Regions from separate parts of the Pseudoalteromonas sp. PA2MD11 genome, predicted to be linked through region 3. Evidence: predicted binding sites of a transcription regulator. Region 3 holds the regulator's gene; each other region holds the start of a gene.
What was found. The regulator sigma-54, encoded in region 3, starts transcription at its own class of promoters, with help from an activator protein. The targets are predictions, from matches to a motif close to GTTGGCACGNNNNTNGNNT.
Positions count from the first base shown of each region.

Region 1: the regulator sigma-54 is predicted to act here: its motif matches at 3,248-3,266, upstream of dps (DNA starvation/stationary phase protection protein Dps).
Region 2: the regulator sigma-54 is predicted to act here: its motif matches at 1,684-1,702, upstream of ISP07_RS15800 (EF-hand domain-containing protein).
Region 4: the regulator sigma-54 is predicted to act here: its motif matches at 3,542-3,560, upstream of ISP07_RS10955 (FlgO family outer membrane protein).

Region 1 is NZ_JADKNF010000001.1:573,079-580,439, reverse strand. It holds gene ISP07_RS02485 (heme/hemin ABC transporter substrate-binding protein) at 1-603, opposite strand, end outside; gene ISP07_RS02480 (GGDEF domain-containing protein) at 785-1,558, shown strand; gene corA (magnesium/cobalt transporter CorA) at 1,645-2,601, shown strand; gene dps (DNA starvation/stationary phase protection protein Dps) at 2,662-3,180, opposite strand; gene ISP07_RS02465 (HPP family protein) at 3,407-3,826, opposite strand; gene ISP07_RS02460 (CC0125/CC1285 family lipoprotein) at 3,993-4,457, opposite strand; gene ISP07_RS02455 (anti-sigma factor family protein) at 4,469-5,161, opposite strand; gene ISP07_RS02450 (RNA polymerase sigma factor) at 5,158-5,649, opposite strand; gene ISP07_RS02445 (S8 family serine peptidase) at 5,820-7,106, shown strand; gene ISP07_RS02440 (surface lipoprotein assembly modifier) at 7,103-7,361, opposite strand, start outside.
Region 2 is NZ_JADKNF010000015.1:89,675-97,035, forward strand. It holds gene ISP07_RS15785 (energy-coupling factor ABC transporter permease) at 1-54, opposite strand, end outside; gene xthA (exodeoxyribonuclease III) at 51-860, opposite strand; gene ISP07_RS15795 (exonuclease III) at 1,104-1,535, shown strand; gene ISP07_RS15800 (EF-hand domain-containing protein) at 1,742-2,263, shown strand; gene scpB (SMC-Scp complex subunit ScpB) at 2,394-2,984, shown strand; gene rluB (23S rRNA pseudouridine(2605) synthase RluB) at 2,981-3,853, shown strand; gene ald (alanine dehydrogenase) at 3,950-5,071, opposite strand; gene lrp (leucine-responsive transcriptional regulator Lrp) at 5,214-5,693, shown strand; gene ISP07_RS15825 (DNA translocase FtsK) at 5,835-7,361, shown strand, end outside.
Region 3 is NZ_JADKNF010000012.1:52,299-59,659, reverse strand. It holds gene ISP07_RS13655 (calcium/sodium antiporter) at 71-1,039, shown strand; gene ISP07_RS13650 (KpsF/GutQ family sugar-phosphate isomerase) at 1,043-2,014, shown strand; gene kdsC (3-deoxy-manno-octulosonate-8-phosphatase KdsC) at 2,018-2,569, shown strand; gene lptC (LPS export ABC transporter periplasmic protein LptC) at 2,566-3,120, shown strand; gene lptA (lipopolysaccharide transport periplasmic protein LptA) at 3,110-3,631, shown strand; gene lptB (LPS export ABC transporter ATP-binding protein) at 3,628-4,353, shown strand; gene ISP07_RS13625 (RNA polymerase factor sigma-54) at 4,460-5,956, shown strand; gene hpf (ribosome hibernation promoting factor) at 5,984-6,271, shown strand; gene ptsN (PTS IIA-like nitrogen regulatory protein PtsN) at 6,275-6,727, shown strand; gene rapZ (RNase adapter RapZ) at 6,728-7,361, shown strand, end outside.
Region 4 is NZ_JADKNF010000008.1:133,222-140,582, reverse strand. It holds gene ISP07_RS10980 (zinc-binding dehydrogenase) at 1-14, shown strand, start outside; gene ISP07_RS10975 (alpha/beta hydrolase) at 57-1,013, opposite strand; tRNA gene ISP07_RS10970 (tRNA-Arg) at 1,374-1,448, opposite strand; gene ISP07_RS10965 (FlgO family outer membrane protein) at 1,558-2,223, opposite strand; gene ISP07_RS10960 (FlgO family outer membrane protein) at 2,227-2,901, opposite strand; gene ISP07_RS10955 (FlgO family outer membrane protein) at 2,916-3,509, opposite strand; gene ISP07_RS10950 (SPOR domain-containing protein) at 3,750-4,358, opposite strand; gene ISP07_RS10945 (SPOR domain-containing protein) at 4,432-4,941, opposite strand; gene galU (UTP--glucose-1-phosphate uridylyltransferase GalU) at 5,370-6,251, opposite strand; gene ISP07_RS10935 (thymidylate synthase) at 6,278-7,129, opposite strand; gene lgt (prolipoprotein diacylglyceryl transferase) at 7,143-7,361, opposite strand, start outside.

The DNA of each region.
Region 1 (7,361 bases), on a different contig from region 3:
TACGGCAAGGATCTCTCTATTTAATGGTTTAAAGCCTGAGTGAGCCTGCGCTAAGTTTTTAATTCCAGTATATTCAAACAACATTTGCGGCACGGTATCAGTACCGGCAGCAACTAAGCCTCTATCATTGGCCGATAATAGAAAAAGTGCTTTTTTACCAGTAAGCGAAGATTTTTCAGGTAAGCTATTTTGGATTTTTTGATTTAAAGCACGTGCTTGCTCTTGCGCACCTAATTCATTACCTAAATTAGTAATTAAGCTATTTAGCTCACTGATAGAGTCTGGCTTAGGGTAGGTTTTTAACGTTACACCAGTCGAACTGATTTGTTTCAATACTTCAGGTCTGCCAGTTCCTTCAAGTGCAAAAAGTGCCGTTGGGCGTAAAGAAAGTACACCTTCCGCAGCAAGATCGCGGTAATACCCAACCTGAGGTAACTCTGTGGCCGCTTTTGGATACATACTCGATTGATCAACACCTACTAGCTCTTGCTGCTGACCTAACGCGAATATAATTTCTGTTAATGTTCCTCCGGCACTCACTATTCGTTGCTCAGCGAAGACTGAGCTTGAAAGCAGTAATAACATAACGCTTAAGTATTTCATATTTGCACTCACTTGAATGATAGTAGCCCTATTATAATTAATTAAATGCAAATGAAAATAGTTATCACAATCAATATGTATTTAGGGGTGTAACTTCGTAGTTCAACTCTTTGTGCTAGTCTTGTTGGATGAAATTTAGATTATACTCGATCATCAATTACTTTGAGGGCGGGAGGCTTGCATGAGGCGTTTTTATGAAACAGAACGAACTTTAATGGATTATCGAGAAAGAGAAAAAAGCCGTTGGCTTAGGATGCTTTTTATTACTGTAATTAGTATTGCAATTTCTTTACAGATTACTTTCTTGATTCTTCTTGCTACAGGGACAGAAATGATGCCTATCATTTTTATTATAGCGACAATTGCTCCTGCAGTTACTGCGCCAATCGTTTCATGGTCTATTTGTGGTTTGATGATTAAAGTTCAAAAATTAGAGGAAACACATCGAAAACTAGCAATGTATGATCATTTAACAGGATTGCTATCTCGTCGAGAGTTTCTAGCTCAAGGGAATGAACTATTGCAAATGTGTCAAAGTAATAATCAACCAGTTGTATTTGCTTATTTAGACTTAGATCACTTCAAAAAAATTAATGATACATACGGTCATGCTGCTGGAGATGAGGTATTGGTAAGTTTTGCAAACCTAGTCAAGAAAACTTTAAGGCAAGAGGATTTACTAGGTCGTTTAGGGGGTGAAGAGTTTGCTCTAATTTTGGTAAACACGCGAGTGGTAGAGGCAAAACAGAAGCTAGAATTGCTCCGTAAATCTGTCGCAAAGATGACAATTAATTACGCTGAGCAACCGCTAAAGATTACAGTTAGTTTAGGGGTAGCTGATTGGGACCGTTCTCATGAAGAAAACTTAATATCTTTAATGAAAAGAGCTGATAATGCACTGTATAGCGCTAAATTATCTGGGCGAAACCAGCTTGCATTTGCCAAGCTATTTTAATGGCTTGCTCCATAAAAACACTGATATATTGTTTGTCTTTGAAACACCTAAATTCTTTAAATAATTTTATTTTTTAAGTAGGGCGCATGTTACGATTTTTTTCTATAGACCAAGGTGTGATAACAGAAACAGAGCCAGCTGCTGATATGCCTCTTGCAACCGCTATTAAGAATGCCCATTGGATTGATACTATAAATCCGACTGAAGAAGAACGACAAGCGCTGGCAAGCACCCTTAATATCACCTTACCCGGCGCTGATGATGTTGAAGAAATCGAGGCCTCTTCCCGTTGTTTTATCGACCATGAAGGCTTGCATGTGCATGCGCTTTTCATGTCACCAAACGAAGGGCGCTTTAACACGGTAACCGTAGCTTGTTTGTTACAAGACAACTGTTTGCTGACAATCCGCGATGATGAACTAGCTGATTTTCGTCTATTACGACTACGTGCTCGGAAAGGGCAAGTGGCGTGTGATAATCCAAAGCAACTTTTGGTGACTTTATTTGACCAAAAAGTCGAAAACCACGCTGATATGCTTGAAGACATGCATCATCAGTTAGAAAAACTTAGTGCCTATGTACTTGAAGAGGATGACTCTGACTTAGAAGAAGCCGTTAGCCGAATTTCTCGCCTTGAAGATAATAACGGTAAGGTGCGTTTATGTTTGATGGATACGCGCCGGAATATTTCGTTTTTACTGCGCCACCTAGGAGCGCCGACAGAAGACCGCGAATCACTACGTGAAATTGTACTCGATATTGATACCCTTATGTCTCACTGTACATTTTTGTTTGATAAGGTGAATTTCTTAATGGACTCGACTCAGGGTTTTATTAACATCGAACAAAACCAAATTATCAAAACCTTCTCTATCGCCTCAGTGGTGTTTTTACCTCCGACCGTTGTCGCCAGTATCTATGGGATGAATTTTAACAGTATGCCTGAACTGCAATGGGCATGGGGTTACCCGTTTGCAATTGGCATTATGTTGCTGTCTGGCTTTGCACCTTACTTGTTCTTTAAACATAAAGGTTGGCTGTAACAAAGCATTAAAAAGCCCAGCAAATGCTGGGCAAGGGGTCTTCGGATAGACCTAGGGGGTTTAACCTTTCAATTCGCCGGTAGACGATTCAATATGCGCACGAACAAACCATTGGAATTGTTCTAAATCAGCCAGTTGGCCGGTGATCATATCTTCAGAAACTGGGTCTAGCTCACCAAGCTTATCGATAGCTGCACGGTGGTCTTTATTAACACCGTTATACACTTTATCAAGCGCTGTTAGGTGGTCAGTAACTAAGCCTTTACCAATTGAATAATCTTGCCAAGTACGGCGTTCTACAATTGATTGAGGTGTGCCAACAGGTACGCCGCCCATGGTTGCAATACGCTCTGCAATCGTGTCAGTCATCTCTTGCACTGCGCTTACTTGTGGGTCTAACATTTCGTGTACACCAATAAAATTAGGACCAACAACATTCCAATGAATGTGTTTTAAAGTGAGGTGTAAATCGATTAAAGCGACCATGCGTTGGTCTAGAATAGCAATCGTGTCCGCTGCAGCTTGGTCTTTAACACCCGGTGCTGTAAATTCTGCGATTTTTGATGATGAATTACTCATTACTCCTCCGAGATTATTTGTAAATTTCCTTTCGCTTTTAATCTAAAAAGCATGTGTAATTACACAGAAGCAAGCGTTGTGCCTAATAATTTTTAAATTATAAGATTCTGAATTTAAAGGGTTAATTTTATTTAAGTCTTGAGAGGGGGGATACTAGCTAAGAAGAAGTATGAAAACTCTGCACACCTTCTGTAAAAAATTCAGTGTGCAGATACAAAGTTACGACTTAAGAAAGCAATGCAGCTGCTAAACGAACAAAATCAGATGAAGTTAGAATGCCCACTAGGTTGTTATCTTTATCAACCACAGGCATGCAGCCATGACGGTTTTCAACAAAAAACTTAGCAACTTCGTGAAGCGGTTGCTCTGGCGAGATGCTGGTAAAATCGGTAGCCATAATATCAACCACTTTAGTTTGCTTTTCCTTGCGTTCGAGGGCGCTGGCGCTGTAATTCGCCATGATATTCATTACCTGAGCAATCATGATTTTTTGCGTTAACATGCCAACCAAACCACCGTGCTCATTGATCACGGGGATATGACGAACATTTTTCTCTTTCATTAGATTATGAGCATCATGCAGGGTATTTTGCGCGCTAATAGCAAATGGGTCTGGCGTCATTAAATCACTAACTAGGTGTGTCATGGCTACATCCTTACAATTAATCAAGTTGTGGTAAGTTTAGCGCTTATCTAGTTAATTTCACTTAAGTGAGATCAAAGTATTAGTGATTAACGGTGTAATTACTTATGCAGTTCAGCCGTAGGTAAAAAGATGTAATGAGGATAATTTTTACCTTTAAATATTAATTTTATGAATTATTAGCTTGTTCAATTAGCGTATAAGCATCATGCGCTTTCTCACTTGGTTTTATGCCTTTTCCTAAAATGATTGTTAATTGTACGACTATTGTGCGCTCTAATAACGTTGACTCATGCAGTGCTGGCGAAGTTTGACTTGTGCAGGTTAATAAACCGCAGTGTGCTCTTTGCTCAAAACGTGGTTTGTTAGTGGGCTTGGCGCGTTCAACATCAACTGCCTGCTCGGCAACGAGAAACCAGTCATAACCGGTGTCTATCGTAATGTTGGCGGCTTGCAGCATACTTTGCTCAAGCGCTGAGCGCTTTGAACCGTGACGAGTCTCGTATTGAAGGATATATTGATTATCCGCAAGCTGCTTAGTTGTTAGGCCAGGAATGTTTTTATCATTCGAATGTTGGCTGCTGGTGCAGCCAATTAATACAATGGCAAAATAAGCTAATAATACGTGTTTCATGATTGTCTCGCTTATTGCCAATGGCTAGTCAGTGCTTGTTGTTCGGCGTTACGGTCTAACGGCTGGCCTTGAATGTGCTCGTCGATGTAACTATCAAGCGCAGGTGTTTTACTTGCTAAGCGATAGCTTTGGCTTGACATTGCGCGTTGCTCGCTTGATGCATGAAGCTGCCAAATTCCTTGTTGTTTACAAGCAATATGTGTTTGCTGGGTAGTTTTAGAATACAGCGTGTATTGGCGGCAAAAATCGCCATTAGTATTAACAAAGCTAAGCTGTGCAGTTAGGCTTCTGTTTGTATCTATTACCGTGTTGTCGCCACTCAGTTGTTGATCTAATGCGTTGGCAATGGGTTGTTCCAAACCTTGTTGTTGAACAAAGCTAGCAATAGCGACTGTAAAAAGCACCGCAATACTTGCTGCAACGGCCATTTGTTTGCGACCAGCTAGTTTAATTTGCTGCCATCTAGATAGCGAAACGACATTCTCTTTATTATGTTGCTCGATTGTTTGTGCAAGTTCATCAGACAAGGGGATTGCATCAATCTGTGCTGCGTGTTGTTTAACGAGCATGTCAACTTCAGATAGTTCAGCTAGGCGTAAAGCGAGTTGCTCATCTTCAGCAATTGCATTACGTATTGCGTCCATTTCGTTTGCTGGTAATTCATTGTCTAAAAAAGCACTGAGTGTTTGGTCATCAATCTTCATGCGTTTTCCTTAGTGAAATCAGGCTTAATTAATTGATAAAGTGCAGCTCTGGCTCGTGACAATTTACTCATCACGGTGCCAACAGGTATCTCGAGGGTGTGCGCAACATCTTTGTAAGCCATACCTTGCACTGCCACGAGAGATACTATAGCGCGCTGTTCATCTGGCAAACTTGTTAAAGCGTTATTTACTCGTTGCAAAGTCTCTTGGGTAGCGAAACTCTCTTGTTCATCGTCACAGACGGGTTCTTGAAGTTCAGTATTTTGAACTGCCTTTAAGCGCACTTTTTGCGAGCGGTATTCGTCGATCCAAACATTGCGACAGATCTTGAAAGCCCATTTTAGTGGTTCAATATCATCGGGCATGCCTTTTTGTAAAAGTTTCTCGATGGTCATTTGTACAATATCATCGGCATCTGCTTGATTGCCGGTAAGCGAAAATGCAAAACGTCGCAGCGCTGGTAATAAACTGGTTACTGTATTTGTCATAGTTTCCCTTATTGGTTAGGGCAAGGGCCGATTAATGAAATAACTCATCAATGATTCAGCCAACTCACACTACTATAACGGGCAAGAAAAAGTTTTATTCCCAATAAATGCAATTTTTCTTTCACTGAAACGTTATAGTAGTACCTAACTAAATGAGAAGTCACTGTAACATGAAATTGAAATCAGTCATTTTAAGTAGTTTGCTGTTTACTTCAAGTACGCTATCAGCTGCGATTATCAAGCCAATAAATGGTGTGATAGAACAGGTAGATCCTGTTATTAATCAACTTGAACCGCGCATAACCAGCCAAGTAGAAAGCATACGCAAACATGAGTTAATCGACGACGCAACAGCCATTGTGACCTCGCTACCCAAAAGGCTAGAGATACTCAATCAGTTACAGGCTCCTGCATTTGTTGAAGTCGACGTTGAGCATGGTTTTCGTGCAGTTGAAAGGCAATGGATAATACTGGCGAATGAACAGCATCAGGCAAAACTGTTGCAAATTGGCGCGCAAATTATCGTCACTAAACAATACACGTCATTGGGTTTGTCATTAATGCGGTTTGTTGTCCCGACCAATTACGATTCAAAAGCGCATTTGCAACGTTTACTTTCACTCGATGATGCAGCGTTATTGGATAGAAATCATATTTATCAAGCGCAAAATGGTTCTCAGCAAGATGCGTCTTCATCAAAGCTTACAGCAACGTGTGACTGGCCTGTGAAAATTGGCATGATTGATAGTGCGATTGATACGACTCATCCGGGATTTAGTAACACACAGATAAAAATGCAGTCATTTCTTGCAAATGACTTAGTATCCCCCGATTTGCACGGCACTGCGGTTGCTGGCGTTTTGGTAGGTAAGTATGGGCAGCTCATGCCGTTATTATCTGAGGCAACATTATACAGCGCGGCGGTGTTTTATCAGCAGTCTGATTTATCACAAGGGGCGACATTAGCTGCAATAGTTGAAGCACTTAATTGGTTGGTTGCTAACGAGGTGCCTGTTATCAATATGAGTTTTACTGGGCCCGACAACGCTATTTTAGCGGCCGCAATCAATGCTACAGCGGCTAAACAAGTAACTTTAGTGGCGGCTGCAGGCAATGAAGGACCTGCTGCGCTGCCACTTTATCCTGCGGCATACCAACATGTCATTGCTGTCACGGCACTAGATAGCCAAAACCGAATTTATCGCTGGTCAAACAAAGGTAATTATATTGATTTTGCGGCATTAGGCGTCAATGTCATGACGTTAAAAGCTGGGGGGGATCTTGGTCGGGAATCTGGAACCTCTATTGCCGCGCCGCGTATTTCAGCGGCGGCTGCATGCTTAGCGGCAAAGCCAAATGCTTCTCCTAAAAACATTTACCAGGCGTTACAGCAACAAGCGAATGATTTAGGTGAAGTAGGCAAAGATGCGGTGTTTGGACATGGCGTAATCGATTAAAAGCTGGCTTTTAATGACAGCGAAGCAATACTTTGGGTATAGGTGTTTGCTGCCAGCTTAGATTGATAATCGCCGTACTCTGCTTCAGTAACAATTTGCAAAGAGTCAAAAACAGAAAGCTGCCAAAATGCGCTGACTACACTGCGACTTTCATCCCGAGATGGCTCGCTTTGTGTAAGTGGTTGGTTGATAACTTCTTGGTAGTTTTTATCTTGATAGCGCCAGCTTAATCCTGCTTTATTGCTTATATCAAAC
Region 2 (7,361 bases), on a different contig from region 3:
TATTATAGCCACACAGCTCCACAATGGGAGCTGCCATTGCAGTGTGTCTATCATGCGTTAAATGTTGACCAAATTGGCGCATGATCAGATGGTTTTTCGATACCGCGCAACTCGTAATCAATACCAGACTCAACACAACGCTCAGCAAGAGCAGGGGTTGCTAAGATCACATCAATACGTAGACCGCGGTTGTCATCAAAACCTTTTGAGCGGTAATCAAACCACGAATATTGCTCTGTTTCTTCTGGGTAAAGTTCGCGGAAGGTATCTTTAAAGCCCCAGTTTAATAACGTGCTTAACCATTCACGCTCTTCAGGTTGGAACGAACACTTACCTGTTTTTAACCAGCGCTTACGGTTTGGTTCACCAATACCAATGTCGAGATCGGTCGGTGAAATATTAATGTCGCCCATCACAATAACATCTTGCTCTGGCGTGTGGTTATCTTCTAAGTGAGTCATTAAATCTTTATAGAACTGACGCTTATAAGGGAATTTAGTTTCGTGGGCAATATTATCGCCTTGTGGGAAGTAGCCATTCATCACCGTTAGGTCACGACCATTTTCTTGTGTCACGGTAACACTGATCATACGACGTTGTGATTCGTCGGTATCGGTTGCAAAGCCTTTAACAACTGATTTTGGCTCTTGTTTACATAACATTGCCACGCCGTAATGTGCTTTTTGACCGTGAAAATAAACGTGATAACCCATTTTTTGTACGTCTTCGAGAGGGAAGGCCTCATCATGTACTTTGATTTCTTGTAAGCCAATAATATCTGGTTGATGTTTATCAATTACGGCTTGCAATTGGTGTAAACGAGCGCGCAGGCCGTTAATGTTAAATGAGATTACCTTCATGGTGCACCTATTATTTTTGTTTCAGTGTTTAGCGCAATTCTATCATCAAACTAGGGCTTATTCATGAGCTAATTACGAAAATCAAATTGGGTAAATGTTGATCAATTGCTGCTTAATTTAAAAACATTGTTAACTCACTATTAATTATTAAATTAAATAAATAATTCAGTTGATCTGCTTATTTTTGTTTATATAATGCGCGAAAACCATCCGTTCATATTATGTACTATTTAAAGGTAAACCATGAAAAAACAATTAGTGATGCTTTCTCTTGCATGTATCTCATTTGGCTCATTAGCAAGCAACCCGCACTACTTTTCAGCTGATAACAGTCTTGAATCGAAGTTATGTAGCTTAAGTGCAAACGAAGGGTTTACCGCTGCACGTAAAGAAGCAGCAAAGCATGGCATTTCAATGTCACGTTTTTCAAAAAGCATTTTATGTAACGGTACTGACATCCGTGAAATTGCAAAAAAAGCACAATCACAAGAAGTAGCAAAAGCAGCGATTGAAGTGTTTGCTAAAAATGAGCAAAAAGAAACTCAACTTTGCATCACTGCACTTAAAAAAGGTTTAACACCTGTGCGTGAAAAAATTGGTAACTTAGACACGTTAAAATGTAATGGCGAAGCAGTAACAGACTTCGTTAAGCGTTACCAAAACGCAGCTATCTAATAGCGACAGTATAGTTATTTGTAAAAAGCGCTCTTCGGAGCGCTTTTTTTATGAAAAAATTACAGTAACCTATGAAAAGCTTGCTAAATCATAGGCTTAACAGTAACTTAACTAGATTGTAAGTGCTTGATTTTAGTCAATAAGGCATTTTGGCATTCAACTTGAAATAGTCTAACTGAATCTAATCGACTACAAGGAAATGTCTTATGAAAAAGTTAACTTTAGCATCTACAATTTTAGCAGCACTAAGTCTTTCAGCATGTTCTGCAAGTAACTCTTTAGCAAAAATCGACAGCGATTTTGGCAGTCTAGATAATGACAATGACGGCTATATCTCTAAGGTAGAAGCTGACGATGATGCAATTTGGGAGCATTTTTCAAACATTGATACCAATATGGATGAGCAAATCAGCCGTACTGAATTTAATGCCTACATGCAATTAAATACAGGCAAGGTGGCAGCTGATAGTGAGGTATCTGAATCAGCATTTAAAGCTGAAATCGCTAAATTTGACCCAATCGAAAATGACTTTAAATCGTTAGATAACGACAAAAATGGTTATGTTTCAATTGAAGAAGCCGATGACGACGATATCGCAAATCACTTTGGCTATATGGATAGCAACAAAGATAAGCGTATAAGCCGCACTGAGTTTGTTAATTACATTAGCAAATATGGCAGCGACGTTGCCGAAGATGATGCCCTTGAAATGGTTAAAAATAGCTAATTTCAATATTCATTCGTAAATATCCCCCAAAGCCAGTGTTTTACACTGGCTTTTTTACAATAATTTTTCCAACCTTGGCCGACTTCTGTCATAATAGAGCGTTAGTGATTTAAAATGACCTTTAGTAGCGATGGCCACAAAACGTATCAGTGATGAACAGTTAGTCGAAATCATAGAAGCCGCGATTTTTGTTGCTGGAAAACCTGTGTCTAAACGTCATTTAAAAGAGACAGTATTAGCTGATTTAAGCGTATCTATGCCGCGCATTAATAATGCAATTGAACAAATTCAAACGCATTATCAAACCCGAGGCATTAAGCTTGTTGCAGTAGGCAGCGGTTACAGGTTTCAAGCCTGCGCTAGTTTAGCGCCTTGGCTGGCAAACTTATGGCAAGAGCGCGCACCTAAATACTCACGAGCACTACTAGAAACGTTATCCTTGATTGCCTATAGACAACCTATTACCCGTGGTGAAATTGAACAAGTACGGGGGGTTGCTGTTGGCTCAGGAATAATTAAAACCTTATTAGAAAGAGAGTGGGTTAGGGTTGTTGGCCATAAGGAGGTGCCTGGACGCCCAGCGTTGTATGCCACAACATCCGCTTTCTTAGATTATTTTTCATTAGCTGGTTTAGATGAATTACCGCCGTTACCTGAACTTCAGGAGAGTAAAATCAACCAGTTATTGAGCGATCCTTCTGTGAGAGAACTATCTGAATGAGTAATGTAGAAACTGAAAAGTTACAAAAAGTATTAGCCCGTGCTGGCGTGGGTTCACGTCGTGAAATGGAAAAATACATCGATGCCAACCGCGTGAGCGTGAATGGTAAAGTGGCCCGTTTAGGCGACCGCGTAGAAGCAACCGATGTAATTCGCGTTGACGGTCACGTGGTGAAAATCGAAGACAAAGCCGACCGAATTTGTCGTGTGCTTATGTATAACAAACCTGAAGGCGAGTTATGTACGCGTAAAGACCCAGAAGGTCGTCGTACGGTATTTGACCGTTTACCACGTGTTGATGGCGAACGCTGGATTGCAGTGGGCCGACTAGATATCAATACCGCAGGTTTAATGCTGTTTACTAACGATGGTGAGCTTGCTAACCGTTTAATGCACCCAAGCTACGAAGTAGAGCGTGAATACTCAGCTCGTGTTTTTGGTGAAGTGACTAATGAAACGCTACGAACTTTAACAAAAGGTGTTGAGCTTGAAGATGGCCCTGCAAAATTTTTAAACATCAAACCTATGGGTGGTGAAGGTATCAACCGTTGGTTCAATGTAACTTTAACAGAAGGTCGTAACCGCGAAGTACGTCGTTTATGGCAATCACAAGATGTTGAAGTATCGCGTCTTATCCGTATTCGTTACGGTAAGTTAGAGCTTGATAAGCGTTTGCCACAAGGTGGTTGGGCTGAACTTGATTTAGACACGGTTAACTATTTACGTAAAACAGTACAACTAGGCCGCGAAACGCAAACTAAGCTGTCGGTTATTCCTGAAAAGCGTAAAGACAAGCGTGCTAAAATTAACCAAATCCGTAAGGCGGTTAAAAAGCACAATCAACGCGCTAAACAAACTAAGCGTCGTTAAAAACTATTTTCAAGCTTGTTTGCAAGTAGCACTTCTCTTGCAAACAGGCATAAAAAAAGCAGCGATTTCGCTGCTTTTTTTGTTTCACAATGCTAATTAAGCATTTTCAACTGCTGTACGTGGGTCAACATATTCCATGTTGAAAGCTTCAGCTACTTCTTTATAAGTAACTTGGCCTTTGATCACGTTTAAGCCTTTTAAGAAGTTAGCATCGTCAAGAAGCGCTTTCTTATAACCTTTGTTAGCAAGGTTGATGATGAATGGTAATGTTGCGTTGTTAAGTGCGAACGTAGAAGTACGTGGAACAGCACCTGGCATGTTTGCAACACAGTAGTGAACAACGTCATCAACGATGTAAGTAGGATCAGCGTGAGTTGTCGCTTTAGAAGTTGCGATACAACCACCTTGGTCGATTGCAACGTCAACGATTGCAGAACCAGGCTTCATTGCTTTGATGTGCTCAGCTGTTACTAGTTTAGGCGCTGCTGCACCTGGGATTAGTACGCCACCGATCACAAGGTCAGCTTCTAGTACGTGTTTTTCTAGTGCGTCAGCAGTAGAGTAGATAGCTTTAACTTTATTACCGAACTGTGCGTCTAATGCACGTAGTACGTCGATGTTACGGTCAAGAACAACAACATCAGCACCTAGGCCAACAGCCATTTGCGCTGCGCTACGACCAACCATGCCGCCGCCGATAACAACAACTTTAGCTGGCTCAACACCTGGTACACCACCAAGTAACATACCACGGCCGTGGTTTGATTTTTCAAGCGCTTGTGCACCAGCTTGGATAGACATACGACCAGCGACTTCACTCATAGGAGCTAGAAGAGGTAAACCGCCACGTGAATCAGTTACTGTTTCGTAAGCGATACACACTGCGCCACTTTTAACTAGGTCTTCAGTTTGTGGAAGATCCGGTGCTAAGTGAAGGTAAGTAAATAGAATTTGATCTTCGCGTAACATTGCACGCTCAACAGCTTGTGGCTCTTTTACTTTAACGATCATTTCAGCTTTAGCAAAAACGTCTGCTGCTGTTGGTAAAATTTCAGCACCAGCTGCAACATAATCTTCGTTAGTGAAGCCAATGCCCATACCAGCATCAGTTTCAACAAACACTTGGTGGCCATGGTTTACTAGTTCACGAACACTCGCAGGAACCATACCTACACGGTATTCATGGTTTTTGATTTCTTTAGGTACACCAATAATCATAGTTTTTCGCCTTAATAGAACGGGATAAAATTTTTGACTATTATATTCATGACCAGCCAGTGTGTCTCACCTTTTTTAAGTGTTATTCTAGTGATATAATCTAAAAATATATTTTAAACAGTGCAAAACTCTGGTTTGGCTTATGCATCAATTACTCGACAGAATAGACCGTAAAATTTTAATGGAATTACAGCACGATGGTCGGATCTCTAACGTAGAGCTGGCAAGGCGTGTAGGGCTAAGTGCCACCCCTTGTTTGGAACGGGTAAAAAAGCTCGAAAGAGAGGGGTATATACTTGGATATAAAGCAGTAGTGGATCCTGCTAAGCTTGGCCAAGGTTTGTCGGTTTATGTAGAAGTAACCATCACTAAAACCTCACCAGATGTTTTCGAAGAATTTAACGCTGCAGTTAAAAAGCACGACGAAATAATCGAATGCCACTTAGTGTCGGGTAATTTCGACTTTCTATTAAAAACACGGGTAAATGATATGTCGGAATATCGAAATGTACTGGGTGATATTCTACTAAAACTACCAAATGTCAGTGAAAGCCGAACTTATGTGGTAATGGAAGAAGTAAAAGGTGAAGAAGGGGTCATTATTCGCCCATATATTGCCTAAACTGTTAAAATACACATTGAGTAACAAAAACTTGTTCATTATCAGTCCATCAAGGCTAAGATAAAGTGCATCAAACGGCATTTCCTGCTAAGGTATTTCACTGCTAATCGATCAGTAAAGAATAATAAGGAATAGGGAGCTATGCGCCTAAATGGTGTTCAAAGACTGTTAGAAACAGGGCTAATCATCAGCACCTTCGCTGCAATATTTATTTTATGTGCATTAATCACTTTTGATCCTGCGGACCCTTCATGGTCGCAAACCGGTGAATTTGTTAATGTTAAGAATATTACTGGCACAGCGGGAGCTTGGGTTGCAGATATCTTATTACTCACTTTTGGCTGGCTTGCTTATTTTGTGCCTGTTGCTATTCAGTTGTTTGGTTATTTATTGTTTAAACAACCACACCGTATTTTTCAGCTTGATTACACCACACTTGCCTTACGTGTAATTGGCTTTGCGCTGTTTATTACTTCAGCGACAGCCATCAGCAGCATTAATTTTGATGATATTTATAACTTTTCATCTGGTGGGGTAGTGGGGGATGTTATTGCTACAGCAATGATGCCGACCTTTAATTTTACCGGCACCTCCATTTTACTACTGTGTTTTTTCTCTGCTGGTTTAACCCTATTAACCGGTATTTCGTGGGTGCAATTTGTCGATTTTGTCGGCAAGTGGGTAATGAAAGCATTCTACTTTTTACGTGAGCAATTTTCTGCTTGGTTACATCGTGAAAAAGAAGCCGTTAAAGATATCGCCACTACTGAGCCAGACGCTAACTTTGTAGAACCAGAAAACGAGCCAGCAATTAGCTTTAATAGCGCTGATGAAGAAGAGCCAAAGCCTACTAAGCCTAAGCAAAAGCCTGCTGAAAAAGCCGATGATGACTTTAAAGGCTTTGATGAACTAGACGATATTCTTGACCAAGAAATTGGCTTTAGTGCCCTTGATGATGAATCATTCGATACCGTATCGGCACTGAATGCGCTTGATCAGAGCCCAGTTGTTGAGCCAGAAAAACCTGTTACAACGGTTGTTTCGCCTGCGCGCCCTATGCCTAAACCAAAACCTGCGTACCAGCCACCGCCAACGGCAAAAGAAAAGTTTGAAGCACTGCTTGAAGAGCAGCCGCCTGCAAACCCGTTACCATCACTTGATTTATTAGACCGCCCAGATAAAGCGAAAAACCCATTATCTCAAGAAGAGCTTGATGGTATTTCGCGTTTAGTTGAAACCAAATTACTTGATTTTAACATTCAAGCTGCGGTTGTGGGTGTGTACCCAGGCCCGGTTGTAACGCGTTTTGAGCTTGATTTAGCGCCGGGTATTAAAGTAGCTAAAATCACTGGCTTAGCGAAAGATTTAGCGCGTTCACTGTCTGCTGTAAGCGTTCGTGTAGTAGAAGTTATTCCGGGTAAAACCTATGTTGGTTTAGAGCTGCCAAACAAACACCGTGAAATAGTGCGTTTAAGCGAAGTTATTAACGCGCCTAAGTTCGAATCAAACCCATCACCACTGACTATGGTGTTAGGTAAAGACATTGCTGGCGAGCCGGTATGCGCTGACCTTGGCAAAATGCCACATTTACTTGTTGCGGGTACCACAGGTTCAGGTAAGTCAGTGGGCGTTAATGTAATGATATTAAGCTTACTGTACAAATCGGGC
Region 3 (7,361 bases):
TACTTATACTTTCAGGTTCGCTTTTGTTACTATTTGCAGTCATCTGTATAAGTAATGTTGGCGTATCACAATGGTGACTTCTTTTGTCATTTTAATTATTGGCTTTGCTGCACTCGTCTGGAGTGCTGATCGGTTTGTTTATGGGGCGGCTGCACTGGCAAAAAATATGGGGATCCCCACCCTAATCATTGGTTTAACCGTTGTTGCTATGGGCTCATCAGCCCCTGAAATGATGGTATCTGCATCAGCGGCACTTGCCGGTAAAACAGATACTGCGGTAGGTAATGCGGTCGGCTCTAACATTACTAACATCTTACTTGTACTTGGTGTCACAGCTTTACTGCGCCCTCTTTCAGTATCTTCAATGACACTCAAACGCGAAATGCCGCTGGTACTGTTAATCTCAGTAGCCGCTTGGTATGTGTTCTCAGATAACTATTTTTCGTTCGCTGAAGGCATTGCCTTGATGATTGCCTTTGCGGTGTTCATTGGTGGCTTAGTTATTGTGTCTCTGCGTGCTAAAAACCAAGATGACCCATTTGTCAGCGAAGCATGTGAAGATGTTCCGAACGATGTCAGCACTAAATCAGCCATATTTTGGTTAATCATCGGCATGATTTTATTACCAGTAAGTTCACACTTTTTAGTTGAATCAGCCGTTGATATCGCAAAATATTTTGGTCTATCAGACCTTGTAATAGGCTTAACCATAATTGCTATTGGCACCAGCTTACCAGAGCTGGCAGCCTGTATTGCAGGGGTATTAAAAAACGAAGACGACTTAGCACTTGGTAATATCGTTGGCTCAAACATTTTCAATTTACTCGCCGTATTACCACTTGCGGGTATTATCAACCCTTCAATTATTGACCCTTCTGCGGCAAACCGCGATGCACTTATCATGATTGCAGCAACCGTTGTATTGATTGCCATGTCATTGAACTTTAAAGGTGCTCGTCGTATCAATAGAGTAGAAGGTGGCTTACTGTTAGTCGCATTTATTGCATATCAGGGCTATATTTTCAGCCAAGTAGGATAATTAATGACACAACCTAGCTTTATCGCGCAGGGTAAGCGCGTACTCGAAATTGAAGCACAAGCTTTACAAGAAATTGAGCAATATATAAATCAAGATTTCGATAATGCTTGCCAATTAATGTTCCAATGTACAGGTCGTATTATTGTGATTGGTATGGGCAAGTCTGGCCATGTAGGTAATAAAATTGCAGCAACCCTTGCAAGTACTGGCACTCCGGCATTTTTTGTTCATCCTGGCGAAGCTAGCCACGGTGATTTAGGAATGATCACCCGCGACGATGTGGTGATGTGTATTTCAAATTCAGGTGAGACCAGCGAAGTACTCAGTATTATCCCTGTTATTAAGCGCATTGGCGCAAAAATGATTTCATTAACAGGCAACCCAGACTCAACAATGGCAAAACTGTCTGATGTTCATGTGTGCATCAAAGTTAGCCAAGAAGCGTGTCCGTTAGGCCTTGCCCCAACGGCAAGCACCACTGCAACCTTGGTTATGGGCGATGCAATGGCGGTTGCGCTACTAGAAACCCGAGGTTTCACTGCCGACGATTTTGCACTTTCGCACCCGGGTGGCAGCTTAGGTAAACGTTTATTACTTACATTAGATGATGTGATGCACGCAGGCGACGCAACGCCAATCGTTAGCGAAACCCAAAGCATCAAAGATGCATTGATTGAAATGTCAGCCAAAGGCCTTGGTATGACCGCAGTGATTGGTGCAGATGAAAAGTTAGCCGGGTTATTCACTGATGGTGACTTACGCCGTATTTTAGAACAGCGCATCGATATCCATAACACGGCAATTAGCCAAGTGATGACCCGTTCATGCACAACGGCTCGCCCTGACATGCTTGCGGCTGAAGCTTTAAATATTATGGAGCATAAACGTATTAATGGTTTAATTGTGGTGGATCAAAGCAACACACCAATTGGTGCCCTTAATATGCAAGACTTATTAAAAGCAGGAGTTCTCTAAGCAATGACATTCGCCGAACTATACCAGCCCCTGAGCCCTGATGTGAGTCAGCGTGCTCAAAAAATAAAACTATTAATCTGTGATATTGATGGTGTTTTTTCTGATGGTCGAATTTATTTGGGTAATAATGGCGAAGAGCTTAAAGCATTCAATACTAAAGATGGTTTTGGTATTAAAGCACTCATTAATAGTGGCTTTGAAGTGGCAGTGATTACTGGCCGCCATTCACAAATAGTTCAGCAGCGAATGACTAGCCTAACAGTTCAGCACATTTATCAGGGACAAGAAGATAAGCTGATTGCTTATCAAGAGTTAAAGGATAAACTGGGGCTGACAGATGAACAGATTGCCTATATTGGTGATGATGGTCCAGACTTACCAGTTATGGAAAAAGTTGGCTTTGCTGTCGCAGTAAACGATGCACACCCGCTTATCAAGAAGCTGGCTCATTACACCACATTATTACCGGGTGGCTTTGGAGCCGTGCGTGAATTAACTGATTTACTGATGTTAGAAAACGGCAAGCCGTTAACTAGCGATGGAACCAGCGCATGAATATAGCCCGTATTTTACTGAGTATTGTTTTTGTCTGTTGCATGGTGTGGTTATGGTACCCGTACTTTAACCAGTCAACTGATACAATAACTAGTGAAGACGAGATCATCGCAACGCCTGATTACACTGCCGTTGCTCTAAAGCAAACAGCTTATGACGAGCAAGGTAAAATTAGTCATAAAGTGGCAGCTGCAAAAATGGAGTTGTATCAACAATTAGGGTTTACCTTTTTTGAACAACCTATTTTTACTATTTATAGCGATCAGCAAGTTTGGCAAGTAAGAGCCAAAGAAGCTACTTTATACGAAAATGATCAGCTGATTTTTGAAGGGGATGTAGTTGCTAAAAACTTAACCCATAACGGTATGATCGAAGATATAAAAGCAGAAAATATTAATGTCGACATTGATAAAATGACGATGTTTTCAAAGCAACCTGTAACACTAACAGGACCGAATTTAAAAATTACCGGTAAAGGCTTAAAAGCCGATTTAAAAGCCGAAATTGTTGAGTTAACTAACCATACACGAACCATATACTATGACCAATAAACTGAAGAAATTACTCCTGATCCCAAGCTTATTGATTGCCTTTTCGGGCGCAGCTGCCGAGCAAACAGGCGCTCAAATTAGCATTAGCTCAGATCGCCAAGTCGGTAAACTAAAAGATGGCGTTGGCATATTCGAAGGTAACGTAGAGATCGTGCATGGTGATCGTCGCATTACAGCTGAGCGACTTGAGGCACATGGCGGTGACACCGAAGGTACAGTCGAATTAATTATCGCTACAGGCAAACCAGCTTACTTCGAAGAAAAGCAAGCTGATGGCACCGTGATGAGCGCCAGCGCCGAAGAAGTTCGTTATGATGTTGCGAAACGCTTCTTAACACTCAATGGCGAAGCTGAAGTCACTCAAGCGGGTCAAAAAGTAACGGCAAAAAGCATTACCTACGATATGGCTCAACAGCTGATCAGCGCAGAAAAAGACGAAAACTCAACAGATCGTGTACACACTATTTTAGTGCCTGTAGAAAATAAAAAAGACGATAAAGGCCAACCATGAGCACATTAAAAGCAGAGCTTTTAGCTAAAAGCTACAAAGGCCGCCAAGTGGTTAAAAATGTCGGTCTTGAAGTTGAAGCGGGCAGTATTGTTGGCTTGTTAGGGCCAAATGGTGCAGGTAAAACAACGACCTTCTATATGATTGTAGGCCTCGTACCAAGCGACAAAGGAAAAATAAGCATTGATGATAACGATATCACGCTTTTGCCAATGCACAGCCGTGCGCGCTTAGGTATTGGTTATCTACCACAAGAGTCGTCTATTTTTCGAAAATTAACAGTTTACCAAAACTTGATGGCCATATTAGAGACCCGCAAAGATCTTAACAAAACAACGCGCGAAGAGACGCTTAACAACTTATTAGATGAATTTAGCATTCAACATATTCGCGATAGCCAAGGTATGGCACTGTCAGGTGGTGAACGACGCCGCGTTGAAATTGCACGTGCATTAGCCGCTAATCCTAAATTTATCCTTTTAGATGAGCCTTTTGCTGGTGTTGATCCTATTTCGGTGTTAGATATAAAGAAAATTATTGAGCACCTAAAAAATCGTGGTATTGGTGTACTTATTACTGACCATAATGTTCGAGAAACCCTTGATGTTTGTGAAAAAGCCTACATTGTTTCTCATGGGGAGCTAATTGCATCAGGGACACCTGAGCACGTATTAGCTGACCAAACTGTACGTGATGTTTATCTAGGCGAGCAATTTAGGCTGTAACCATTACGCCACCGACTAGAGCATCTGCTAGACTTATACAACGACAATAAATCGATAACAGTGTCTTCACCGTTACCGATAACTTAAAAAGGATTGTTAGGGATACATGAGGCAATCATTACAGCTGCGCATGGGCCAGCAACTTACAATGACTCCACAACTGCAACAAGCCATTCGCTTGTTGCAGCTCAGTACATTGGATCTCCAGCAAGAAATTCAAGAAGCGCTTGATAGTAATCCTCTGCTTGAAGTGGAAGAAGCGGATTACAACGAAGAAAGCATCGGTAAGAATGAGCAAAAAGCGGAGTCTGACGATGTACAAGTCAGCGCGTCTGCCGACGAAGCACCTAGCGAATTCGAGCAAGAAAGTAGTGATGCTCTGAGTAAGGATACGGTTAGCGATGACTTAGCTATGGATATTACGTGGGATGAGTACATGAGTGCCGCCCCATCAACATCGTCTGGGCCAATGCCTGAAGACGAGTCTATTTACCAAGGTGCTTCAACAGAAACACTGCAAGAATATTTAATGTGGCAACTACAGCTCACACCATTTAGTCCTACCGATGAAGCGATTGCCGTTGCCATCGTTGAAGCTATCGATGACTCAGGTATTTTAACGGTTAGCTGCGAAGATATTGTCGAAAGCTTTAATCAAAATAATGATGAAGAAGAAATCGAACTAGATGAAGTTGAAGCTGTCTTAAAAAGAATACAGTTATTCGATCCAGTTGGTATCGGCGCGCGAAGTTTACAAGAGTGCCTGTGTATACAACTTCGTCAATTCGATGCCAATACGCCATATTTAGCTGAAACTAAAATGGTTTTATCTGAGCATATCGAATTATTAGCAAGTCGCGACTATCGCACTTTAATGAAAAAGACTAAGCTTAAAGAAAACGAGCTTAAAGAAGTGATGACGCTCATTCACAGCTTAAATCCTAAGCCTGCGGATAGCATAGTACGCGAAGAATCTGAGTACGTTATACCTGATGTATCAGTGAAAAAAGTGAAAGGCCGCTGGGTAGTCGAGTTAAACCCAGATTGTATGCCAAAGATTAGAGTGAACAGCCAATATGCGGCGATGTCTCGCTCTGTTAAATCAAGTAGCGACAGCCAATTTATTCGCTCTCACTTACAAGAAGCAAAGTGGTTTATTAAGAGCTTAGAAAGCCGTAACGATACGCTTTTAAAAGTGACCAACTGTATCGTTCAACAACAACAAGCTTTCTTTGAGCATGGCCCTGAGGCAATGAAGCCGATGGTGCTAAATGATGTTGCTGAAATGGTCGAAATGCATGAATCGACGATTTCACGGGTAACAACGCAAAAATATATGCATACCCCACGGGGTATTTTTGAGTTGAAATATTTCTTCTCAAGCCATGTCAGCACCGAAAATGGTGGTGAGTGTTCTTCTACAGCAATACGCGCTTTAATCAAGAAGTTAGTCGCTGCAGAAAACTCAGCTAAACCATTGAGTGATAGCAAAATTGCAGATATATTGGCTGAGCAAGGAATTAAAGTAGCTAGACGTACAATTGCAAAATATCGTGAGTCTCTAGCAATACCTCCGTCTAATCAGCGTAAGAGTCTGATTTAGACGTTTTACATAGAAGGAAAAATGCTTATGCAACTAAATTTAACTGGTCGTCATGTAGAAATCACTGATTCATTAAGAGACTATGTAAACACTAAGTTCGCAAAACTAGAAAGGCATTTTGATCATATTAATAATGTTCATGTCATTTTAGATGTAGAAAAATTAAGCCAAAAAGCAGAAGCAACTTTACATGTAAACGGAGGCGAGTTGTTCGCTTCTACAGAACATCAAGATATGTACGCAGCAATTGACTCATTGATCGATAAACTTGATCGCCAAGTCATTAAGCATAAAGAGAAATTAGCTCGACATTAAATTATGAAACTTAGTTCACTTACTAATCAGGACTGCAGCAAAGCTGCGGTCCTTTTTAATAGCAAAAAAAGAATTCTTGAGTATATTAGCGAGTTAGCTCACCAGCAGTTTCCTCATTTATCTCAACAAGATATCCTAGATGCTTTTCTGAACAGGGAAAAGTTAGGTAGTACAGGTATCGGCCGAGGAATAGCTATTCCCCACGGTCGAATGAGTGGTGCTGATGAACCTCATGCATTTATTATTGTCAGTGAATCTCCCATCAATTTTGATGCGATAGACAATCGTCCCGTTGATATTTTTGTGGCACTCATCGTACCAGATGGCGATTGCCAGTTGCACTTGAAGACCTTGTCAACAATTGCTGATAGACTTAAAGATAAAGATTTTTGTAAACAGTTGCGAAGTGCTACAAGCGATCAGCAACTATTTCAAGTAATTGCATCAGAGGCATAAATGGAATTAATAATTATCAGCGGTCGCTCAGGCTCGGGCAAATCGGTCGCTTTACGAGTTCTTGAAGACTTAGGCTACTACTGTGTTGATAATATTCCTGTCAACCTACTGCCTTCGCTCGTGCGAAGTGTTTCTGATAATTATGACAAAATTGCCGTCAGTATCGACGTACGTAACTTACCGAAAGAGCAGCAAGAGTTTAATGATATTCTTGAGTACCTGCCAGGTTTTGCTAACCCAACACTATTCTACCTAGATAGTGATGATCAAACCCTAATCAAGCGTTTTTCTGAAACTCGCCGTTTGCATCCATTATCGATTGATTCTTTACCGCTTGATCTTGCCATTAAACAAGAAAAAATCCTGCTTGATGTGCTGATCACCCGCGCTGACTTTATGATTGATACCACTGATTTGAGTGTTCATCAGTTAGCAGAATCAATTCGTGAAAAGATTTTAGGTAAGAAAGATAAAAAACTGATTATTACGTTTATGTCGTTTGGTTTTAAGCATGGCATTCCAAAAGAAGCTGACTACGTTTTTGATGCACGCTTTTTACCGAACCCACACTGGGAGCCTGATTTAAAGCCACTAACCGGCCTCGATCAGCCTGTCAGGGATTATTTAGCTAGCC
Region 4 (7,361 bases), on a different contig from region 3:
AAGTAACGGGTTAATTTTAATGAGGCTATTAAAAAATTAATAGCCTCATTTTAGAGCTAAAATCTATAAGCGTTCAACCTACTATCAAAAACTAAGCCATCAGTCTCCTCACCTCTACCGCCATTTAAAACAGTTGTAAAAAATGATTTAACTACATCATTTGTCTTTTCATAGAACAGGCCATGGGTTTTTCCTACATTTGGGCCGCCAGTAAAGTCAAAATAAAAAGCATTTGAAGCGACCAAATTCCTAGCAGTTCTTCCTAACCGATCTTTTTGAAAATTCGCATCAGACCATTTTAGGACCCAATCATTTTCATTGATCGTAATATAAACTCGTTTTCCAGCTTCTATATTATTTACCCAATGTTGATGACCTGCGTTATCAACATCAGCTTGGCACAATACAACGTTATCAAACATTCTTGTTTCAGCTTCGTATAAAGCGTTGATAACGTAATTCTGAAACAAGTAATTCCCCAAACTGTATGTCATAAAGGTAAATTTAATATCACATGCCTCAAGGGCCTCTTTATTAAACGGCTCTTTCATGTAATGACCTAGCTTTTCCAACGTAGCATCCAAAGCACCAACTGACGCCTGTGCATTTCTCTTAGCGCTTCGGTATTCTTTTGTCTTAAAACCTCCAGGATTAGAGGGCCAAGAAAAAACAACAACCTCAACCCCATGCTCTTTTTCTAATGCTAATGACTTTTCTAAGTTCTTATAAAAGCTTTGATTAAAGCCATGAACAAAAAAAACGCAGTTTTTACCTGAAGAAGTGAGCCGTTCACGAACTTCTGCAAATGCTTTTTTAGAGGGAATATTATTCTCTGTGATTTTAGATGGCTCAGTGACTAGTCGCACTTGCCATACTCCCTCTACTTTATCTGCATGAGCGAGCCTAACTTCATTAGGTCCTTTAGCGTTTGCGTAGTCACCAAAAGCATTGTGATCGCCTACGCCATTTTTAAAGTTTGATTTATTTATGTTTCTATTCGTAATAATCAACATATCAATATCCTTATTCTGTTTTTAGCCATAGTAAATAGTTAGAACCTGTCACTTTTATAGGCGGGGTTAAAACTAATCTGCAAAATAATGATTAGTTTAGATTTCAATCAAACAGCAAGAAAAACAGTAAAGAACACGACAAACGTATTGTTTTTAAATATTGAAAATAGACATAGTGTTGAGTAAGTGAAATGCTGGCAGCACTAAAAAACGACTTGATAAGAAGACTGTTCGAATGAAGAAATCTGTATTATTTAATAGAACACTCAAATTTATCGGATATTGATTTAGGCAATCGATTTGGAACTTTAATGCTACAAATCTGCTTCAAAGAAGAACATGACTAACCATTGATTTTATTGGTAGCCCCTACAGGAATCGAACCTGTAACTGCCCCTTAGGAGGGGGCCGTTATATCCATTTAACTAAGAGGCCACTCAAAAGCTGAGGTAAAGCTACAGAAAATTATAACGGTCTAAGGCTTTGGTAATCAAGAAATTAATCCAACCGGCTTTAGAGCAAGCCGATCGGTAAAATAATGAGGCTAGTTAACGCGAGCAGTTGCTGATTTGATTGACTCATTCTTCAGCACAAAATATGGGATCACTTTTTGTGCGCTAGCAATAACCAGCTTTGAGTTTAAATTAATTACTCGCGCATTCACTTCAACACCATTAGGGCGATATATCAACGTGCCAGTAAGTACATGGCTGGCGATGCGACGCTCGGCTAACTCTTCTATATCACGCGACATCACAAAATCACCACGCGAGGTCACACTAATGATATCCATCGCTTTAAAATCAACAACGCCAAAGCCGAATTTTTGCAGCTGGTGCATCATTGTTTCAGAGAGTTGATTACCAAGTTGAGAGCTGTTTTTTAGGCTCGCATCTAAATCAACAAAGCTAGTAATGGCTATTCCTAACTCGCTTTCTTGTTGCATGGTATCCACTAATTCAAGGGCCATTTGCTCGACATAATTAACAACGGTTTTATGATGTTGATAAGGCACAAATAAACTATGGTTAGCGTTATCCTGCTGCATATCTTTTTGCTCAAGCGCTTGCAGCATAGCAACATAATCGACTTGAGTACTTGCTGATGCAGTTGCATGTTGGGCTGTATTTTGCGGCTCTGCTGATTGCTCTGGCAGCAATTGGCAGCCAGAAAGCGCGAGCGTTAACGATGCTAAGACAAAACCTTTCATAGCTTACTCACTTGCTTGTTTAAGTGTAATACCATCACTACGGTTGGTGCTATCAAGGGCATCAACCACTGATTGTGGTATAAAACCTTGCGCTGACCCTACAACTGCTTTGCTTGCTAAACCAACAATGCGGGCATTAACGAGCACACCACTTTGATGATTAACCAAAGTACCTGCCAATACATAATTGAAGTTTTGATCTTGGCTTAGCTCTAAATAATCACGACTGAAAACATAGTCACCACTTGGTGTGACACGCATGTAATCAGTGGTTTTAAAATCAATGACAGGTACACCAAATGCGTGAAGCTCATGAATGAAACTTTCGGCAATTTGATTACCTAGCAAATTCGTTGAGTTGTAATCTGCATCAAGGTATACAAAGCTTGAAACAGCAACCGGCGTGTTATCGCTAACATATTGCAAGTTTTCAACTAAGTCCTGCATGATGCCACGCACATAGTGATTAATATTTTTGCGCGTTGGTGCAGCGGTAAAGGTGCTGTTATTCATCACCGCCTGATTGGTTTGAAACACACTGTCGTTACTATGCGGCGCGGCAACTTCTCTTTGCGCAGCTAATTGAGGCTCATTATCTTGCTGAGTTGTATCACCAGTTAACATTGACGAGCAACCAAAGCCAAAAGGCAAACATAAAGTTAAAATTAAACGTTTCATTAAATGAGTTCCTCTTAATATTCGCTTCGATACAACTGGCCATCACGTTGCTGAACTTTTTCAGCGCCCCACATTACATTGATAGGGATCTCGGTGCTTGCTGCTGAGACTATTCGCAGATCTTTGGTATTTACCAATCGGGCGTTAACTATATAGGCATGTTGTTGCCGCGTCAGTGTGCCGGTAATAACAAAGTCAATATTCTGACGTTGACGTAAGGTATTTACATCACGACTAAGTACACTATCGGCCGATTGCTGCAAATTTAAAGTATTTTCTAATCGATACTCTATGGTATGAAAACCAAGCTGAGTAAATTGCGTTAATAAACTTTCTTGAATTTGCTGACTCAAGCCACTGCCCTGATCTTCTGCCAAATCAGTGCCTAAGCCATCAGCCATATAAAAACTGGTCACAGCAATACGTGCATTGCCTTTGTAAGGGCCTTGAATACGGCTCAGCTGACTACTTAGATCAGCAACGTATTGATGCACCGTATAAGGTGCCATCGGCGATTTTGGGGTTTCTCTAGGGGGCGCTTTTTGTGGCTCTTCAGTTAAGCTACAACCCACCAACACTAAAAAAACTGAATAAAATAACAGGCGCATAATTGCCATCCTCACTAAACTTAGTAAGTTCAAAGCAATAATTATGCCTAAGTATTATTGTTGATGGGATTATTATGAAAAGCCGAAGCGTGGTAACAAGAACACGTCACTTCTAAAATACCAATAAGCTAGCGTTGCATTCAGACAATGATTTAATTGTGTAGGCTGATGTAGCTAATTTTTTGAGGAGGCGAATGGTTTATCAGAAGGGTCAATTCCCTTCTGTTGTTAAATAAGCGGTTATAGCATCTGCCCAAGAAACGGTGCCGTCACACAGGTTTGCCCCATTCTTTTGGCTATCTCACAAAAAGCTGTCGCCTGAGTATAATTTGCAAATGGACCTGCTCGTAATCCATACAAGGTTACCCCTTTTTGCTCACGAGTTTTAAAGCGAAAATCTAGGTCATTTAAAACAGCAGGATAATCACGTTTAAGGTTCAAGACCTGATGTCTGACCTTTTTCGGCGTTAAATATAAACCTAATTGCACACCTGCTTCTGCTGCTTTGTTTGCAGCAATAATCGTTTCTAATGAGTCGATTGATGATGATTGCTGAGATTGTATTTGCTCACTTTGGTGATAGATCACATCATTTTGCGGCTCAAATGCCGATGGTTGTGCAGTTAAATCACTATTAGCCGAAAGTACCTCGATTAACAACGCAAGGTCTTTTTCCATTGCAGCAAGACGTTCAATGCTAGGCTGTTGATTTTGCCACTCGGCAGCAAATTGCTGTACCTGCTGTTCAGTATAAACAGGCTGGCTTTGTTCTTGGCTCATCATACATGCTGTTAAAGCAGTTAAGCAGATGGTTAACAATAAATATTTAGAGAAAATAGAAAAATGCATGGTGACGTCAATTCTAAAAAACAGACTTAAATCTTAGCAATAAAAATGCCACCTTTAGAGTGAATATTTGACGCTAAAAATAAATTCGATTATCTGTGTATTTACTAACCCAACAATCAATACCTTGTCGCTTAATAGCCGCGCAGTCAGCTTTCGCATTTTTTAAATACTTATAGCCTCCAAACTTTAAGCGGTAGAAAGTTCTATCATGCACGTCTGCAACTTCAACATTCAAAATTGGTTTACCTTGAAAAATACTAGGCGCTTGTTTTGCCATTTTATGAAAGGTGACTTCTATTGCGGTCTCAGAGCTAACTGATGCTAACTGTAACGCAAAAGTATAATTAGGTTTTGTAGGTGCTAATATAGCAGCAGTGGCTAGGGTATTTTTTTGTGTAGCCGTTGATTGAAGCTCAGAACTAGTTTTTACATTAATTTGAAAAATAGGATCGATTAAGCGAAATGCAAAACTTTGCATAGAATTAACGGTAGAGCTTAGCAGCAGCTCATTACTGCAACCAGAAACAGTTAATAACACCATTAGGTATATACTGCAGCGAAAAGGCTTGAAGTAATCTTTCATAATCAGGATTCTTAAACGTACCGTTAAAAAATTGCTTCTTACTTTGAAGAAGACTATCTGTTAGTACTTACCTGTACATCAAAAGCTAAAAGATAATTTAAGATATTGAAAATAAACACTAACATTATGTTTTTATTATAATTTCAGTTTAGTGCTTTAATTCGCTGCAAATCATGTTGTTAGTAAAAAGTAGCTTTATAACATAAACAATTTGCAGCAAAATTATTAATGCTTTTCATTACTCAGTTAACTAACTGAATTAGAGCAATTAATCACCATACTCATCTTAACAACCCTATAAGACAAAGGTATATCAGAAAAGTCCCTAATTTGTTAATAATCAACAATTGTCAGCTGCTTGTAAATAACAAAAAAGTGCCATATAGGCACTTTTTTAACATAATTTATTACTAAGTAAATAGAATTGGTTATTTAACCAACGACTTTATGAAGTCGCTCAATTCATCTTTGAATTCCTCACGTCGTAAAGCAAATTCAACGATGGCTTTTAAATAACCAATTTTGCTACCACAGTCATGGCTTTTACCTTTCATAGAGTATGCATCAACCGTTTCTTTTTCCATTAGCATGGCTATGGCATCTGTTAATTGAATTTCATCACCTGCCCCAGCTGGAGTTTTTGCAAGTAATGGCCAAATATTTTTGCTCAGTACATAGCGACCCACAACAGCAAGATTTGATGGAGCTTGATCAATAGGAGGCTTTTCAACCATATTCAAAATTGCGGCGCTTTCACCTTGATTGATTGTTACATCACCTAAGTCTACTACACCGAACTTGTCTACTTCGTTTTGCGGCACAGGCTCAACCATAATTTGGCTCTCACCGGTGGTTTCAAAACGCTGGATCATTTCAGCTAAGTTATCTTTTTTAAGATCGCTCGCAACATCATCGATGATCACATCCGGTAAGATAACAACAAACGGTTCATTACCTATAATAGGCGCCGCACAATTTATCGCATGACCAAGGCCTTTCGCTTCACCTTGACGAACGTGGATAATAGTCACATCTTTCGGGCAGATTGACTGTACTTCAGCAAGTAACTGACGTTTCACACGCTTTTCAAGTGTGGCTTCTAACTCAAAACTGGTATCAAAGTGGTTTTCAATTGAGTTTTTACTTGAATGCGTTACTAAAACAATTTCTTTAATTCCTGCTGATATTGCTTCATTTACAACGTACTGAATCAACGGGCGATCAACAATAGGAAGCATTTCTTTAGGGATTGCTTTTGTTGCAGGTAACATACGCGTGCCAAGACCAGCAACTGGGATCACTGCTTTCATTGATTTCTCCTTAAATTTTATTGTTCTTAAACTGAAAACGGATACTTAATTGCATCGTGACACTGATAACCTACTACTTCAAAATCATCTTTTGTAACCCAGCTTTCAATGTCTTCTAATGATTTAATATTTGGGTTTATTTTTAATTCTGGCGACGCGAAAGGCTCACGCTTAAGTTGTACATCACGCATCAACTCAAGTTGGTTTTCATAAATATGCGCATTCGCTATTTTATGATACGCCTTACCCGGTTTGTGTCCGGTTATTTGTGCAACTAAAGCAAGTAACACAAAACATTGAATTTGATTAAAGTTCAGACCCAGCGGCACATCACAGCTACGTTGGTATGATGTTAAGTATAGAGTATCGCCTAACAGAGAAAAGGTATGTGTGTGCATACAAGGGCGCAAACAACCTAGCTCAAATTCACCTGGATTATAAAAAGTGACGATTTCACCGCGATCATCAATTCCTTTCGATAAGTTATCGATAACTTTTTTAAGCTGATCAAGGTGGCTACCATCAGGGCGTTGCCAACTGCGGCCTTGAACACCATACACACGGCCCATATCATCCTCACCACGACGATGCGGATTTTCAAGCCACGCTTTGTTCTCGTTCGCGTTGGCATTCCAAGTCATACAGCCGATATCACGAAACTGTGCAGCGCTGTCGTAACCACGTAAATAACCCAGTAACTCCGCTATCGCCGCTTTGTAAAAGCTCTTTCGCGTGGTGATGAGCGGAAACTTGTTATTTGCCACATCATATTCAAGATCGGCATTAATTACTGTTAAACATTTGGTTCCTGTGCGTTTGTTCTCAACCCACACACCTTCGTCAACAATACGCTGACATAAATCTAAATACTGTTTCATTGATTTGCTCTTGTTATGCTTTGCTTGCCACGCTTTGCTGCGGCTTTTTATAGGCCCATATTAACAAACCAAGGCCACCAATTACCATCGGCAATGACAGTATTTGACCCATAGAGATAACGCCTGCAAATAAACCTAAATGAGCATCTGGTTCACGGAAGTATTCAACAATAAACCTAAACGTACCATAGCCAAGTAAGAACACCCCAGCAACACTTCCCGCTGGACGAGG